2 regions of the Janthinobacterium sp. 75 genome follow, and region 2 is predicted to be linked to the other one. Evidence: predicted binding sites of a transcription regulator. Region 2 holds the regulator's gene; the other holds the start of a gene.
The links. The regulator FNR, encoded in region 2, switches genes on or off when oxygen is low (the NO sensors DNR and NnrR bind a similar motif). The targets are predictions, from matches to a motif close to TTGATNNNNATCAA.
Positions count from the first base shown of each region.

Region 1 (7,619 bases), 760 kb from region 2:
CCCGTTCGATGACGATTTCGCGCTGCAGCGGCGAGAGCACCTTGGCGCTTTCCAGAAACTGGATGAAACCGATGGCTGCCGTGCCCAGCACGTCGCTTTCCTGCTGCACATAGAAGCGCGTGCCCGTGGAACTGGACGTCAGGGTTTGCTCGACGCCGGCCATGGCGTTCAAGTCCGTCAGCCAGACCAGCGCTTCGGAAATCTCCACGTCGTCGAAACCGACGGCCGACAGTTTGCGCGCCAGGACTGCCGGCTCGGGGCAGGCGTCGGGGCGATAGTAAGTCTCGTAGAGGTACACCAGGATATCGAACATGGCTCTACTCTATCAGCTAAGTTCGCTGCGACACAAGGGTGCGCGCCGACAAAGCGCCCCCGTGCGGCAAGGCCGCCACACAAGTGACAAGCTGTCATTTGCAGCGTTGAAACAGTCCTCCTGGCAAGCGTTCGACCAGGCCCGCCAGCTCCAGCGCCAGCAATTCGCCCATCAGCGCACCCATGGCCAGGCCGCTGCGCGCGGCCAGGGTATCGGCATCGAGGGGATCGTGGCCCAGTGCGGCCAGCAGCGGTGTTTCGTCTTCCAGCGCGGGCGGTACAACGGGCACGCCGACTCGCCACTGCAACTCTTGCAGCACGTCATCGGCCGACTCGACCAGCTTGGCGCCCTGCTTGATCAGCGCATGGCAACCCTTGGACAGGGTGGCATGGATGGAACCGGGCAAGGCATACACGTCGCGCCCCTGTTCACCGGCCAGGCGCGCCGTGATCAGGGAACCCGATTGGGCCGCCGCCTCGATCACCAGCACGCCGCGCGCCAGACCGCTGATCAGCCGGTTGCGGCGCGGAAAGTTAGCTGGCATGGCCGGCAAGCCCAGCGCGTATTCGCTGACGATGCAGCCTTGTTCGGCAATTCTTTGCGCCAGATCAAGGTTGCGTCGTGGATACACCAGATCGGCGCCCGTGCCGATCACGGCCACGGTGGCGCCCGCACCGCGCAAACCGCCCTCGTGCGCATGCGTATCGATGCCCAGCGCCAGCCCGGAAATGATGGTCAAGCCTGCCGCGCTGAGGGCGTGGGCAAAGGCGGCAGCATTCTGCATGCCTTGCGCGCTGGCATTGCGGCTGCCAATAATGGCCACGCCGGGGCGCGACAGCAGTTCCGCCCGCCCCCGTACATATAGTAATAGCGGCGGATCGGCAATTTCCAGCAGCAGGGGCGGATACGCGGCGTCGGCCAGGGTCAGCACGGCATTGCCGGGCCGCTGCAACCACTGCAGTGTGAGCGCCAGCTGGCTGTTGGCCACCGGTTTGGGCGGTTGCACGATGGCACGCGCCACGCTGGCCGGCACCACAGCGCGCAAGGCATCGAACGGCGCGGCAAAGATTTGCGGCGGCAAGCCGAAGCGGGCCAGCAAGGCGCGCGCCGCCACCGGCCCCACGCCGGGCAGATGCTGCAGGCGCAGCCAGCCCGCCAGTTCCGTGGCCGTGTCTGCCGTCGTTGCAATTGCATGCATGACAACCTCACTGTGTACTGTGCCCCCCAATGCTAGCGCCATGGCGCGCACGCGATACCGACGCGCGCAAGGATGCGTGCAATGGCCGTGCCAAACGGCCCGCCGTCCACAGGGCCATGGGCGTCTGTGATAAAATTTCCCTTTGCAGCAAACGAAGCGCACTGGCAAACGCATCTGCCGCGCCGTTGTGCCATACGCGCCCAACCGTAGCGTACTCAAATAAAATAGCCCTGCCATCGTTCGCATGGCCCAGGCATGAATAATCCGGCGCACCGGCGTCCACCTTAACCAGTCGAATCAGTATGTCCATATTAAATATCCTGCGTTACCCCGATCCTCGCCTGCACACGATCGCCAAGCCCGTCACCGAATTTGACGCGCGCCTGCAAACCCTGATCGACGACATGGCCGAAACCATGTACGACGCCCCTGGCGTCGGCCTGGCCGCGTCGCAAGTGGACGAGCATATCCAGATGATGGTGATCGACATCACCGAAGAGAAAAACCAGCTGCAAGTGTTCATCAATCCGGAAATCACCTGGGCCAGCGAAGAAAAGCAGGTCTACGACGAAGGCTGTTTGTCCGTGCCTGGCGTCTACGATGGCGTCGAGCGCCCTGCCCGCATCAAGGTGCGCTCCCTGGACCGTCACGGCAAGCAGTTCGAGCTGGAAGCCGATGGCTTGCTGGCCGTCTGCATCCAGCATGAGATGGATCATCTGCTGGGCAAGGTATTCGTCGAATACCTGTCGCCGCTCAAGCGCAACCGCATCAAGACCAAGATGATCAAGGAAATCCGTGGTCTCGAGCGCGAAGCGAGCCTGCGCGCACAGAACCGCCGTTTTTAAGCCACTGCTGATAGACTAAGCAACAACAGTACTCGTTACACCACGCCAGCCTGGCGCCCTCGGGCGCGGGCCTGCGCACCTCACGTCAAGGAACCATATGAAAGTGATCTTCGCAGGCACGCCTGAATTCGCCGCCACGGCCTTGAAAGACTTGCACGAAGCGGGTTTTGACATTCCGCTGGTGCTGACCCAGCCCGACCGCCCTGCCGGACGCGGCATGCAATTGCACGCCTCGGCCGTCAAGCAGTATGCGCAGCAGCATGGCATCGACGTGCTGCAGCCTTTGTCCCTGCGCATGGACAGCAAGGACCCGCAGCGCGCCGCCGAGGCAAAAGCGGCCCACGAGCGCCTGCTGGCCACGGATTACGACGTGATGGTGGTGGCGGCCTACGGCTTAATCTTGCCGCGCAGCACGCTCGACATCAAACCCTGCATCAATATCCACGGTTCATTGCTGCCACGCTGGCGCGGTGCCGCGCCCATCCACCGCGCCATCGAGGCAGGTGACGATGAAACGGGCGTGACCATCATGCAGATGGAAGAAGGCCTCGATACGGGCCCCATGCTGGCCATCGAGCGCACGCCCATCGAGGCGGGCGATTCCACCGCCAGCCTGCACGACAAGCTGGCCGCCCTGGGCGGCAGAATGATCGTCGAGACCCTGCGCAAGATGCAGCATCAGCCGCTGGAAGCCGTGCCGCAGCCGGAAGCAGGCGTGACCTACGCGGCAAAGATCGCCAAGGACGAGGCGGCGCTCGATTTCAGCCAGCCTGCGCTGGAACTGGGCCTGAAAATCCGCGCCTTCAATCCATTTCCCGGCGCCTGCGGCCAGGTTGATGGCACAACCATCAAGATCTGGGCCGCCGACGTGCTCGAAGCGGACAGCAAGGAAGCGCCTGGCCAGCTGCTGGCAGCCGACGCCCAGCACGGCATCGTTGTGGCTTGCGGCAATGGCTCCCTGCGCCTGACGGAACTGCAAAAACCGGGCGGCAAGCGCCTGCCTGCGGCCGAGTTCATCAAGGGCTTCCCGCTGGAAGGCAAACGTTTTACTTGATGGCACGGCGTCGTCCTGTCGACGGCCATCAAAAAAGGGCTTGCCGCGGCAAGCCCTTTTTGCATCCGGCACCCGTGTTTACCGGCGCGCCACTTTCATCAGGCGTGCGCCCAGGGACGACGACAGACTGACCTCGAAGCGGCCACCGGCCGGCAAGGCGCTGACATCGACGCTGGCGTTTCCGCCAGTCAAGTCACTGGCGACCACCGTCTTGCGGCCATCTGCGGCTACGTGCAGCACGGCGGCGTACGGTTCAGCCTGGGCATTCCAGGTCAGCACCAGCTTGCCGCCGCTTTGTGTCGCATCAAACGTGGCATCGTTGGCGGCGGCCTTGCTGCGGCGCGCCGGGCGCTCCAGCTTGGCCAAGGCCTTGCCATTTGCCAGCACCTGCACGTCGCTGATTTCTCCCGGGTTGGCGAAGCTGACGCGGAAGTGGCTCATGGCGCTGCCGCCATGGTCAGCCACGGTTACGGCATCAAAGGGCAAGTCGATAGTCGCTCCCGACGCCGTCAGGACCCGCAGGGTGTACGCCTGGCCGCTGCCGCTGGCCACTGCGCCCACACGCGAGGACGAGGCAACGGCTGGGCGCAAGGCCACGCCGGTCGGCGTGATGCGACCGGAAATGGTCAGATAGCCCTGCTGGGCCACGGACATGCTGGCGGCCAGCACATTGCTGCCCGTCACTTGCGTGCTGCGTTTTTCCAGGAATTGCTGTACCCGCGCATAGCTGTAATCGGAGAACCAGGCGCCGCTGCAATAGCTCATCACATCCTTCATCGGCGTGCTGCCATAGACTGCCTTGCTCAGCTGGCCAATGTTGCCCGCATAGTCGCTGTTATACAGAGGTTGCGGGCCCAGATCGCCATTGACATACGGGTAGTCGGTAGCCGCATTGGCCGCGCCGCCGCAGGCAACGTGCTGCAGCGAATGGTTGTGGCCCAGCTCATGCACGAGCGTGGTCAGCCATTCAGGCCATTGATTACCGAAGGGATCGACCGATGCGATGTTGCTGGCCTTGGCGTCCAGGCCGATGGCCGACGTGAAGTCGTGGCTATTGCCAGTCAGGTTGATGTAGGCCAGGCCGGCGGCACGCGTGGAAGACATCTTCGGCACGAAACCATAATAATAAGCGCCGCTGTCTTCCAGCGCGCGCTTGTCTTCCAGCTTGCCCAGGGCATCGCTCCACCAGCTGTCAGCCGTGCTGCTGCCAGGCATGCTCAGCGCCGCGCGCGTGGTGATGCTGATATTTTCCGTCGCATACGGATACACGCGCAGCAGCGCGGCGCGGATCATCGCGGCGTCAGGCAGTTGCGCCACGCCATCGTCGGTGCTCAAGGGCACGAGCACCAAGCGGATTCTGGCCAAGCTGGCCACCACGGGCGCCGCTTCCTGGCTCACTTGCACGCCGTTATTGCCGATGGCCGTCACGCGCACGCGCACGCCCGGCAAGATCCAGCCTGCAGGCAGGATGGCACTGAAATTGCCGTTGAAACTGTCATCGTTCTTTTGCGTCGGCAAAACCGACGGGCCGCTCATGCTGATGCTTCCCAGGTTGCTGCCATTGGCGGTGGTCGCATTCAAGGTCACGGCGGGACTGGCCTGGCCCGCCTGCGGGGCCAGCACGGACACGCGTACGGCGGCCGGCTTGCCGCGCGTCAGGCGCAAGGCCGTATTGCTGGCGTTCAAATTCAGTACTTGCGCGAAATCAATGCTGCCCAGGGTAAAGGCCGACACCGCGCCCGCATTGACGGCAACGCGCGCAGCGGCTGACAGCATCACATCGCCCGTTGCCGAGCCTGGTGCAGTCAACAGCAGCTGGCTGGCACTGGCGCTGACGATCACGGCCGGTGTATTGCCCACCGATGCCGAGCTGACCTGGTCAAGATTGCTGCCCTGCACCGTCACCGACAAGGTCCCGCCGTTGACGGCCGAGGTGATCGACGTCACGGTTACGCTCGCCAATACCTTGTACGTATCGCTGCTGATGGCATCATTGTAAGGACCGCGCACCGTCAGCGCCCCCGTTGCCGCACCCAAGGGCACCAGCACGGTCACGCTGCCGGCCGTCTGGCTTTGCGGCGTTGCTGCTGCGCCATTGCCAAACTGCACCGCCGTCACGGCACCCATACCAGCGCCCGCGATCGTCACGCTGGAACCGACGCCGCCCGTCGCTGGTGCGACGCTGACCACACTCAATGGCAGGTACACATTGACGTTATAGCTGGTGGCCGCCGTGCCGCTGGCGCTGACCAGGCTCAAGGCGCCAGAGACGGGCACGCCCGGCATGGCCAGGGTCACGCTGGTATCGCTGGCGGCGCTGGTGGCAAGCTTCACGCCGCCCACCTGGAAGGCCGTCACGCGGCTCAGATTCGTACCCGTCACCACCAAGCTGCCACCAACGGCGAGATTCGCCGCCGAGACGGCCGTCACGGCAGGCATCACGACAGGATTGCCCGAGGTGGTCGCCACCACCGTGTCGCCACCGCCACCGCCTCCCCCGCCGCAAGCGGACAGGCCCAGCACGACAAACAATGCAACAAGCAAATGGTTTTTCATGGCTGGCAACCATGTTGGTGTAGCGCGATGCCGGGGAGGACACGAAGGAAATGTGACATATTGGAGATTTTTGGTGAGAATTTACTTTCGAGGAACCAATATTATGGGCTAACTCGATTCCTAGCGACAACTATTGCTGCTTTTGATTCAATTGGTTTTGATAATAAATAACGTATCTGATTGGCAATCGCTATGTTGAGAACTATTCGCTTCGCTCTGCATTGACTTAAGTCACAATTATTTTCCTTTGCAGCTATTGCCATTCAATTCATTAAAAATATCCTCAGACAGCACAAATAATGTGGAAATTTTTCCACAGCCCAGACACCGTATTTTCCTGCCAACTTTATTGGAAGAATTAACATTTTGAGTAAGATTTTCAGAAATGTAATTTCAGAAGCAGGCCAGGTGGAAGGTGATGTGTTGCAAGAAGGCCTGCCGTGGCGCGAACGGCCGATTTTGCTTAAAACCAAAGCAGCCTGATGCCGTATAATTTTAGACCCGGTGAAATCAGGCGATTGCCACCTTCTGCCTGCCCTACCCGGCCGGCAACTCTCCGTCAGCTGATCCTGCTGGCCCGCATCCGCCTCGTAAAGTCTTGTCGCCGCGCCGCCGCCCGTTTGCCTATTGAAAGCATGAAATGAACGATACCGTGATCCCCGCCATGTCCCCGACCGAAGCCACCTTGCGCGCCATTCTTGCGCGACGGATCATGATACTCGACGGCGCCATGGGCACGATCATCCAGCAATACAAGCTCGACGAAGAAGCGTACCGCGGCGGCCCCGCTGGCCGCTTCATCGATTTCGCCGCGCCGGCCGATAGTGGCGCGCGTGAACTGTTCGTCAAGGGCAATAACGAGCTGCTGACCCTGACGCAGCCGCACATCATCCAGGAAATCCACGAGCGCTACCTGGCGGCGGGCGCCGACCTGATCGAAACGAATACTTTCGGCGCGACGACGATCGCGCAAGACGATTACCACATGGCCCACCTGGCCTATGAAATGAACGTCCAGGCGGCCAAGCTGGCGCGTGCCGCCTGCGACAAGTATTCCACCCCGGACAAGCCGCGCTTCGTCGCCGGCGCCCTGGGCCCCACGCCAAAGACGGCATCGATCTCGCCCGACGTCAACGACCCGGCCGCGCGCAACGTCAGTTTCGATCAGCTGGTGGCCGCCTACCTGCAGCAGACGCAGGGCCTGGTGGAAGGCGGCGCCGACGTGCTGCTGGTGGAAACCATTTTCGATACCTTGAACTGCAAGGCGGCCCTGTTCGCCATCGACCTGTTCTACGAGCTAAATCCGACCGTCGTGCGCCTGCCGCTGATGATTTCCGGCACCGTCACGGACGCCTCGGGGCGCATCCTGTCGGGCCAGACCGTGCCCGCCTTCTGGAATTCCGTGCGCCACGCGAAACCGCTGACCATCGGCCTGAACTGCGCGCTGGGCGCCGCCCTGATGCGCCCGTACGCGGAAGAGCTGGCCAAGATCGCCGACACCTTCGTGTGCATCTACCCGAACGCGGGCTTGCCCAATCCCATGAGCGACACGGGCTTTGACGAGTTGCCAGCCGACACGTCCGCCCTGCTGCGCGAATTCGCCGACGCGGGCTTTTTGAACATGGCGGGCGGCTGCTGCGGCACCACGCCCGA
Region 1 covers NZ_SORD01000001.1:216,828-224,446, forward strand. Annotated here, with positions in the region: gene C8C89_RS01045 (DUF494 domain-containing protein) at 1-313, opposite strand, end outside; gene dprA (DNA-processing protein DprA) at 408-1,511, opposite strand; gene def (peptide deformylase) at 1,814-2,356, shown strand; gene fmt (methionyl-tRNA formyltransferase) at 2,454-3,410, shown strand; gene C8C89_RS01065 (IPT/TIG domain-containing protein) at 3,489-5,966, opposite strand; gene metH (methionine synthase) at 6,607-7,619, shown strand, end outside.
Region 1: the regulator FNR is predicted to act here: its motif matches at 6,188-6,201, upstream of C8C89_RS01065 (IPT/TIG domain-containing protein).

Region 2 (9,337 bases):
TGGGCTTTGGCCTGGCGCGGGGCTGGTTCAACCCGCGCGCGCGCGAAAAGCTGGCCAAGGTCGAGCATTGGCTAGCCGCATTTCATTTGCAGGAACTGGCGCACCAGTTTCCCGACGAGTTGTCCGGTGGCCAGCGCCAGAGGGTGGCGCTGGCGAGGGCGCTCGTGGCCGATCCGGCCGCGCTGCTGCTCGACGAGCCTTTTGCCGCCCTCGATCCGGCCCTGCGTGTCAAAATGCGTCTGGAACTGAGCCAGTGGCAGCAACGCCTGGACGTGCCCATGATCCTGATCACCCACGATCCGGAAGATGCGCGCATCCTGGGCGAGCATGTGCTGTACTTGCGCGACGGACAGATCGATAACGGGGAAGAACACATGGCTTTGGGTGAACGCATTGGATAAATCAGCGACAGCGGAAATCGGCCTGCAAGGCTCGGTATGGATGACGGTGGGTGGAGAGCATCTGGGCGGCGCCGGCCGCGTGGAATTGTTGGGCGCCATTGCCGAGTGCGGCTCCATCACGCAGGCGGCGAAGCTTGTGAAGATGAGCTACAAGGCCGCCTGGGACGCCATCGACGCCATGAACAACCTGGCCGGCGAGCCGCTGGTCGAGCGCTTGACGGGCGGCAAGGGCGGCGGTGGTACGCGGCTGACGCAGCGGGGACGCCAACTGGTCGACAATTTCCGCATCATCGAGCGCGAGCATGCCCGCTACCTGTGCCAGCTGGGCAGTCAGGCGGAAGGCATCGCCGACGATCTTTTACTCATACGGAGAATGGCCATGAAAACCACGGCACGCAATCAATTCCTGGGCAAGGTAGCCGAACTGAAACAGGGCGCCGTCAACGATGAAGTCACCCTGGAATTGCCCGGTGGCCAGCACATCGTCGCCATCGTCACGCAGGGCAGCAGCGAGAGTCTGGGCCTGGTGCCGGGCGCGGAAGCGTTCGCGCTGATCAAGGCGTCGTCCATCATCCTCGTGACTGACAGCGCAGGGGCGCGCTTTTCCGCGCGCAATCAGCTGGCCGGGCTGGTGACGCGCGTGCAGACGGGCGCCGTCAACACGGAAGTGGTGCTGGATTTGCCGCGCGGCGGCACGATCGCCGCCATCATCACGAACCAGAGCAGCAGCGAGCTGGGTATCGAGCTTGGCAGCAATGTGACGGCCATTTTCAAGGCGTCCAGCGTGATTCTGGGCGTGCCGGCGTAAATTGCGTAGGTCGGATTAGCGGCGGCACGCCGCGTAATCCGACAATATTGTTGGCGTATCATGTCGGATTACGCGCAAGCGCTAATCCGACCTACTCTTTTAATCCTTCAACCTCGACAACCAATCGGACGCCGCCGCCAGCGCCTGCTCCAGTTCCTGTGCCGTGTGCGCCAGCAGCGCCGGCACCTCGTCGAGTCGACCGGCGTCGATGGCTTCCTCGGTGGCAAACGCGGCGCGGATCAGGCGTTTCGTGCCCAGGGTGCCCACGGAACCGCGCACGCCGTGCAAGATGCGCGCCACGTCGCTGTGGCGGCCCGTTTGCAACGCTGTTTCAGCGTCGCGCACGGGCGTCATGCCCTTGTTCAGCGCATCTTCCACCATGCGCCGCAGCACGCCGCGCCCTTTCGCATCGCGTCCCATCACGCGCATCAGCGGCGCCATGGAAAACACTTCCTCATCGGCAACGGGGGCCGCCTCGGTCGTCTGCACTTGCGGGCGTTTGGGCAGGTGGCGCAGGATGACTTCCATCATCTCTTCCACCACCACGGGCTTGGCGATGAAATCGCTGATGCCGGCCGTCATGCAGCGCTCGCGCTCGGACGCCAGCACGCCGGCCGTCATGGCGATCACGGGCAAGTTCAAGCGCAGTTCCGTGCGGATGATGTGGGTGGCGCTGAAGCCGTCCATGACGGGCATTTGCATATCCATCAGCACGATGTCGTAGCGCAGCGCCTCCGTGCGCAGCCGCTCCACCGCTTGCAAGCCGTCGCCCACCACGTCCAGGGTGGCGCCCATGTGTTCGAGGATGCCGCGCGCCACGGCCTGGTTCAAATGATTGTCTTCCACCAGCAGGAAATGTACGCCGGCCAGCTCCGTGCCCAGCGGCTGGTGCAGCATGCGCTGCTCGCCGCCGTCGTTCTTGGCGATCAGCGCCTGGTGCAGGGCATCGAACAGGCTCGATCCCGTGATCGGCTTCATCAGTACGACATCGGCCTCGGCTGCGCTGGAAATCTCTTCCAGGTGGTTGCGGGCGAAGGCGTTGACCATCACCACGATGGGCTGGCGCTGGCCACTGGCCGCCTGGCGGATGGCCTTGGCCGTGGCCAGGCCATCCATCACGGGCATGTGCCAGTCGGCCAGCACCACGTCATACGGTTGCTGCTGCGCCAGGCGTTCGCGATACAGTTCGATGGCGGCAAAACCGGAGTCCACTTCGTCGGCCAGCCAGCCCCAGGCCTCGATCAGCTTGACGATCAGTTCGCGTGTAGTGCGGTTATCGTCGGCCACCAGCAGGCGCAGCTGGCCCAGGGCCGGCGTGCGCCGCGTCTCGGCCGGCTGCTCCAGCATCTCGAAGGGCACGCTGAACCAGAAGCGGCTGCCCTTGCCTTCGCTGCTGGCCACGGCGATATCGCCGCCCATCATGTGGATCAGTTGCTTGCTGATGGCCAGGCCCAGGCCCGTGCCGCCGAAGCGCCGCGTGATGCTCTGGTCGCCCTGTGAAAAGGCGGAAAACAGTTGCTGTTGCTGCAGTTCCGTCATGCCGATACCCGTGTCGCGCACTTCGAAGCGCAGCCAGGCGCGCCCGTTTTCTCTCTCGGCCAGGCTGACGGCCACCACCACTTCGCCGCTCTCGGTGAACTTGATGGCATTGCCGGCCAGGTTGACGAGGATTTGCTGCAGGCGCTGGGCGTCGCCCACGAGGCGCCGTGGCACGTCGGGCTCGACGGCGATGGCCAGTTCCAGCTCCTTCTCGCCCGCATTCATCGTCATCGTCGTGGCCAGGGTATTCATGACTTCGTCAAGGTCGAACTCGACGGGCGACAATTCCATGCGGCGCGCTTCGATCTTCGAATAATCGAGCACGTCGTTGAGGATGCCCAGCAGCGACTGGCCCGCCACGCGCACCATGGTCAGATACTTGCGCTGTTCCGTGTCGAGCCTGGTATTGCCCAGCAAATAGACCATGCCCAGCACGGCATTGAGGGGCGTGCGGATTTCATGGCTCATGTTGGCCACGAAGTCGCTCTTCGCCCGGTTGGCCGCCTCGGCCCGGTCGCGCTCCAGTTCCAGTTCCGCCGCGCGCGATTCGAGTTCCTGCTGCAGGCGGTCGCGTTCGCACATCAGGCCGTTGAACGCCTCCGTCAGTTCGCCGATCTCGTCGCGCTGCTGCACTGGCACGGGCGTGAAGCGGCTGCCGCTGGTGCGCAGGGCCAGCAGGGTGTCGCGCAGGCGCACCAGCGGCGACAGCAGGCGCACGGTAACCCAGCCCAGAACAAAAGCGGCCAGCAGCGAAGCGAGGATGCTCCACAGCACCAGCCGGTACAGCACGCCATCAAACGGTTCGAAGGCATCCTCGATGGGTAGCGAGGCGGCCAGCAGCCAGTTCACCGATTTCAGGCGCTTGAAGCTGTTGACGGCCGTGATGCCGCGGCTGTTGGTGCTGACCATGCTGCCTTCGCCATCGTCCTTCAGCATCTGGGTGGTCGTCAGGTTGGCGTTCGGCTGGCGCGGCTGCAGCAAACGGCTGGTATCGGGGTGCAGCACGTAGCGCGGCACGGCGCCGCGCGTGAGAATGAAGTAATAGCCGCTCTTGCCGATCTTTTCCGAGCGCAGGCGCCCCAGCAGGTTGTCCTTGTACAGGCGCAGCACGCCGATCACCACACCGGCTACCTTGCCATCGGCGGTGAGCACGGGCGCCACCATCTGCACGATGGGCATGCCGCTCGATTTGCCCAGCATCGGCTCGGTGATCATGGGCTGGCGCGTGCGCAGGACGGTCTGGAAATACTCGCGCTCGGCAACGTTGATGCCCGCGCGGCCCGTGACCAGCGGCATGTCGGCCACGATGGCGCCTTGCGCATCGAGCACCAGCACGTCGTCGAACAGCACCAGCATCGAGCGGCGCGCATAGTATTCGCGCAGCTTGGCGGGTTGGGCGATCAATTCCGGCGGCTGCTGCCTGGCCGTCAGGGTGACGATTTGCAGCAGCATGCCCAGCTTGTCGTCGAGCTCGGCGGCGGTGCGGGTGATCAGGGCAGATTGCTGGCTCAGCAGTACTCGCGTGAAGTCAGCGCGCATGTGCTGCAACTGGATCATGGTGACCAGTGCAATCATGGCGATCGAGGTCAGGCTGGTGGCCAAGGCGACTTTTGCTTTGATGCCGAGAGGCTTCATGATTTCCTTTTCAGTACCGGGCGGCACAGGCGGCAGATAATGCTGTCAGGAATTTTCCTATCAATACATCAACTTGGCAAGCGGTGCCGCGCAAATTGCCCTCGCTGCAAGGGCTTTTGACGATGTTGCCATATAATTAAAGTCAGAACGTCGTTTATTCAGCGCAATTGGGGTGAAATTGGCACACGGCAACCGTGTATGCAGTAAACTCGGTATTGCATTTTCTAAAAGGTATCGACATGACTGAAGCGCTTCTCACTCCCACCTTGCCCACAGTGACCGTGGAAGCGTTGCGTGCGCGATGCTCGACCTGCAGCATGCATCAATTGTGCCTGCCGATGGGCCTCGATGTGGGCGACATGGACAGGCTGGACCAGATCATCGGCCGCCGCCGCAAGATCGTGCGCGGCGCCTCGCTGTTCCGCATCGGCGACTCGTTCCAGAACCTGTACGCGATCCGCCTGGGCCACTTCAAGACGTACCAGATCAATCCGGGTGGCGAAGAGCAGGTGACGGGCTTCCAGATGGCAGGAGAACTGCTGGGCATGGACGCCATCAGCGCCGACCGCCACCACTGTAATGCGGTGGCGCTGGAGGATAGCGAAGTGTGTGAAATCCCGTTTTCCAGCCTGGAACAATTGCTGGGCAGTATGCCTACCCTGCTGCGCCATTTCCACCGGATGATGAGCCAGGAAATCACGCGCGAGCAAAGCGTCATGCTGTTGCTGGGCAATATGCAGGCGACGCAGCGCTTTGCCGCCTTCATCGTCAACCTGGCCTCGCGCTATGAGGCGCGCGGCTATTCGGGCAGCAATTTCCAGCTGCGCATGTCGCGCGAGGAAATCGGCAACTACCTGGGCCTGACCATCGAAAGCGTCAGCCGCTTATTGTCGAAATTCAAGAAGGAAGGCTGGCTGCGCGTCTCCAACCGCGAGATCGAGATCTTGCAGCCGGCCAAGTTGAAGGCCATTACGGCCGGTACGGACGTCTGCAAGTAAGTCTTACAGCTCTTCATCCGCGTGCAGCGCGATGCTGCGCTGCAGCGGCCAGGTCCAGATGCCGGACAGGCGCCACTCGCGTTTGTCGTTTTCCACCAGCACTTGCCAGCGGCTGCGCTCGAGCATCGGCAGCGCTACCGAGAAGTTGCCGGCCGCATCGGGCTGCACCAGCAGCTTGATATCTTTTTCCGGCAAGGTCGCATGCGCCAGATGCAGCTGCAGCGGACCCTGGTAAGCCTTGCCGAAGCTGTGCACGGAACCACTGAGGCGCGCTGACGCCACGTCATACGACAGGCTGGTATCCATCGCCAGGTCGCTGGCGACAGTATCGCGCCGCAAGTCCTGGTTGATCGCCTTTCCCTGCTTGTAGTAATCGCCCACCACCAGCGCATCAGGCTGCGTAAACGCGATATAGCCCATGAAGCTGCCGACGACCACGGACAGGCCGGGACCGATCATCAGCAGCCATGGCCAGCGATGCTTGTACCACGGGGCAACGGGGGCTTGCAGCTTGAGACTGTCGGACATGATATTTCTCCTGTTTAATCGGCCAATCCCCATCCGGGGACTGGCCTTCCTACATTAGCGCGGTACGATGAATACCGCGCTTTCACGCACATGCAACGATGGGTCGTCCAGCGAGTGCAATTCGATCGCAATCTTGTTCGAACCCTTCTCGCCCACGCCGTGCGGCACGCGCAGGCGGATCGGCCAGCCCAGCGTTTCCGTCGGCTGCAAGGTCACTTCTTCGCGCGTCAGCAAGGTCAGGCCCTGCAAGCCGGAAGCGCTGATTTTAAAATGCTGGGTTTGCTCCGAGGTGTTCATGATCTGCAAGCGGTAAACGTTTTCGATCATGCCGTCTTCCACTTCGCGTCCCATCGAACCGCGGTCGCGTATCACGTCCATTTTCAGGGGCGTGCGCAGGGCCAGCGAAGTACACACGGCGATGATGATCAGGGCCAGGATGGAAGTGTAGATCAGCACGCGCGGGCGCATGGCGCGCTGGCGGATCTGCTTCGAACTGAAGTTGTTTTCCATCGCATGGTCGGTACTGTAGCGTACCAGTCCCCGCGGCCGGTCGACCTTGTCCATCACGCTGTTGCAGGCGTCGACGCAGGCGGCGCAGCCGATGCATTCATACTGCAGGCCGTTGCGGATATCGATGCCGGTCGGGCATACCTGCACGCACAGGGTGCAGTCGATGCAGTCGCCCAGCTTGTCGTTGTTGCCGGCCTTCTTGCTGATGGCGCCACGTGGTTCGCCGCGCTTGGCATCGTAAGTGATGATCAGGGTGTCCTGGTCGAACATGGCGCTCTGGAAGCGCGCGTAGGGGCACATGTATTTGCACACCTGCTCGCGCAGCCAGCCCGCGTTGCCGTAGGTTGCCAGGCTGTAGAACAAGACCCAGAACCATTCCCAGGGACCGAAATTGAGGGTGGTCACCTCGCGCGCCAGTTCCTTGATCGGCGTGAAATAGCCGACAAAGGTAAAGCCCGTCCACAGGGCGATGGCGCCCCATGCCAGGTGCTTGGCCGTTTTCTTGAAAGCCTTGCGCACGGAGGGTCCCTGCTTGTCGAGGGCCATGCGCGCGCTGCGCGTGCCCTCGATGCGGCGTTCGACCCACAGGAAGATTTCCGTGTATACCGTTTGCGGGCAAGAGAACCCGCACCACACCCGCCCGGCGATGGCCGTGACGAGGAACAACAAATACGCACAGATGATCAGCAGGGCCGCCAGATAGATGAAATCCTGGGGCCACAGCACGACGCCGAAAATGTAGAACTTGCGCGTGGTCAAATCGAACAGCAGGGCTTGCCTGCCATTCCAGGTCAACCACGGCAAGCCGTAGAACGCCAGCTGGGTAAGCCATACGCATACCCATCGCCAGGTAGCGTAGCGTCCTTTGGCCTCGCGAGGGTAGATTTGCTCGCGGGCCGCATACATCTTGATGACTTGAGGTTCCATTACGTCATTTCACGGGCGTCTGGGGATTCGACAGGCTCCAGACATACGCCGACAGCACGTGTACCTTGGACTCGCCGAGGAAATCGCTGAAGGCCGGCATGGTGTTGTTGCGTCCCTTGCGGATGGTTTCCATGATGGTATCGGCACTGCCGCCATACAGCCAGATCTTGTCCGTCAGGTTAGGCGAACCGAGCATCTGGTTACCCTTCGCATCGGCGCCGTGACAGGCCATGCAGGCGCCGAACTTGGCCTTGCCTAGCACGGATTTGACGGGGTCCGAGGTCGAGCCGGATAGGCTCAGCACATAATGGGCCACGTTCTCGACATCCTTTTCGGAGCCCAGGGCGGCGCCCATCGGTGGCATTTGCCCATTGCGGCCATGCATGATGGTGGTCTTGATGATGTCGGGTTCACCGCCATACAGCCAGTCCTTGTCGGTCAGATTGGGGAAGCCCTTGTTGCCGCGCGCATCCGAACCGTGGCATTGCGCGCAGTAGGTCAGGAACAAACGCTGGCCGATGGCATGCGCCTGCGGATCGGCGGCCACCGTCTTCAAGTCCTGGCTCAGGTACTTGTTGAACAGGGGGCCGTAGTCGGCTTCCGCCTTCTTCAGCTCTTCCTCGTACTGGCCCGTCGATTTCCAGCCCAGGCTGCCGGCATAGTTGCCCAGGCCCGGGTACAGGAACAGATACGCCAGGGCGAAGACGATGGTGATGTAGAACAACCACATCCACCAGCGCGGCATCGGCGTATTGAGTTCCTTCAAGTCCTCGTCCCAGACGTGGCCCGTGGTGCCGTCGGCAGGCGCGCCGTCGACCACTTTGATTTTCGACTGCGAGTACAGCAGCACGCCGCAGCCGATGATGCCCAGCAAGGACAGCACGATGATGTAGATATTCCAGAAGCCATTGGTAAAGTCAGCCATGGTTGCGCTCCCCTTGTGCCGGCACAGGCATGGATACCGGCGCTGCCGGATAGTCGAGCGCCTCGTCGTCGAACGGCAGGCGCGCCGCCGCGTCGAAGTCGCTATTGCTGCGGCTGAAAGTCCACCACAGGATGCCTACGAACGTCGTAAAGGAAACCACCGTCATGACGCTGCTGGCGCTGTCAAACAGGTTTTCGATTGCCATGCTAATTCCTTGTTTTGATTAATGTACCGAGGCCTTGCAGATAGGCGACCAGGGCGTCTTCTTCCGTCTTGTCCTGCAGCTGTGCCGGGCCGGCGGCGATTTCCGCATCGCTGTACGGCTGGCCCAGGCGTTTCAGGGCGCGCATCTTCGGCATGATGTCGTCAGGCACCAGCTTGGTCTTCGCCAGCCATGGGTAGGCCGGCATGTTCGACTCGGGCACCACGTCGCGCGGGTTGTTCAAGTGCGTGCGGTGCCATTCATCGCTGTAGCGGGCGCCCACGCGGGCCAGGTCCGGCCCCGTGCGCTTGGAACCCCACTGGAACGGACGGTCGTACACGAACTCGCCAGCGACCGAATAGTGGCCATAGCGTTCCGTTTCCGCGCGCAGCGGACGTACCATCTGCGAGTGGCAGTTGTAGCAGCCTTCGCGCACGTAAATGTCGCGGCCCGCCAGGCGCAGCGGCGAATACGGCTTCAGGCCGGCGACCGGCTCCGTCGTGCTCTTCTGGAAGAACAGGGGAACGATCTCGACAGCGCCGCCGATGCTGATCACCACAGTGACCAGGGCGATCAGCAGCCAGGGGTTTCTCTCAATCCATGCATGTGAAAATTTCATTTGCTTTCGCTCCTATCAGGCGTGCGCCGCGTTCAGTTCTGGAATGCGGGCGACGGGGAGTTTGCTGCCGCGCAAGGTCATCCAGGTGTTGTAGCCCATGATGCACATACCCGACAGGTACAGCAGGCCACCGGCCACGCGCACCACGTAGTACGGATACGTTGCTTTCACGCTCTCGACAAAGGTGTAGGTCAGGGTGCCGTCCGGATTGACCGCACGCCACATCAGGCCCTGCATCACGCCGG
Region 2 covers NZ_SORD01000001.1:974,321-983,657, forward strand. Annotated here, with positions in the region: gene C8C89_RS04580 (ATP-binding cassette domain-containing protein) at 1-401, shown strand, start outside; gene C8C89_RS04585 (TOBE domain-containing protein) at 442-1,209, shown strand; gene C8C89_RS04590 (response regulator) at 1,309-4,383, opposite strand; gene fnr (fumarate/nitrate reduction transcriptional regulator Fnr) at 4,623-5,381, shown strand; gene C8C89_RS04600 (FixH family protein) at 5,385-5,909, opposite strand; gene ccoG (cytochrome c oxidase accessory protein CcoG) at 5,964-7,346, opposite strand; gene ccoP (cytochrome-c oxidase, cbb3-type subunit III) at 7,351-8,271, opposite strand; gene C8C89_RS04615 (cbb3-type cytochrome c oxidase subunit 3) at 8,264-8,476, opposite strand; gene ccoO (cytochrome-c oxidase, cbb3-type subunit II) at 8,478-9,092, opposite strand; gene ccoN (cytochrome-c oxidase, cbb3-type subunit I) at 9,108-9,337, opposite strand, start outside.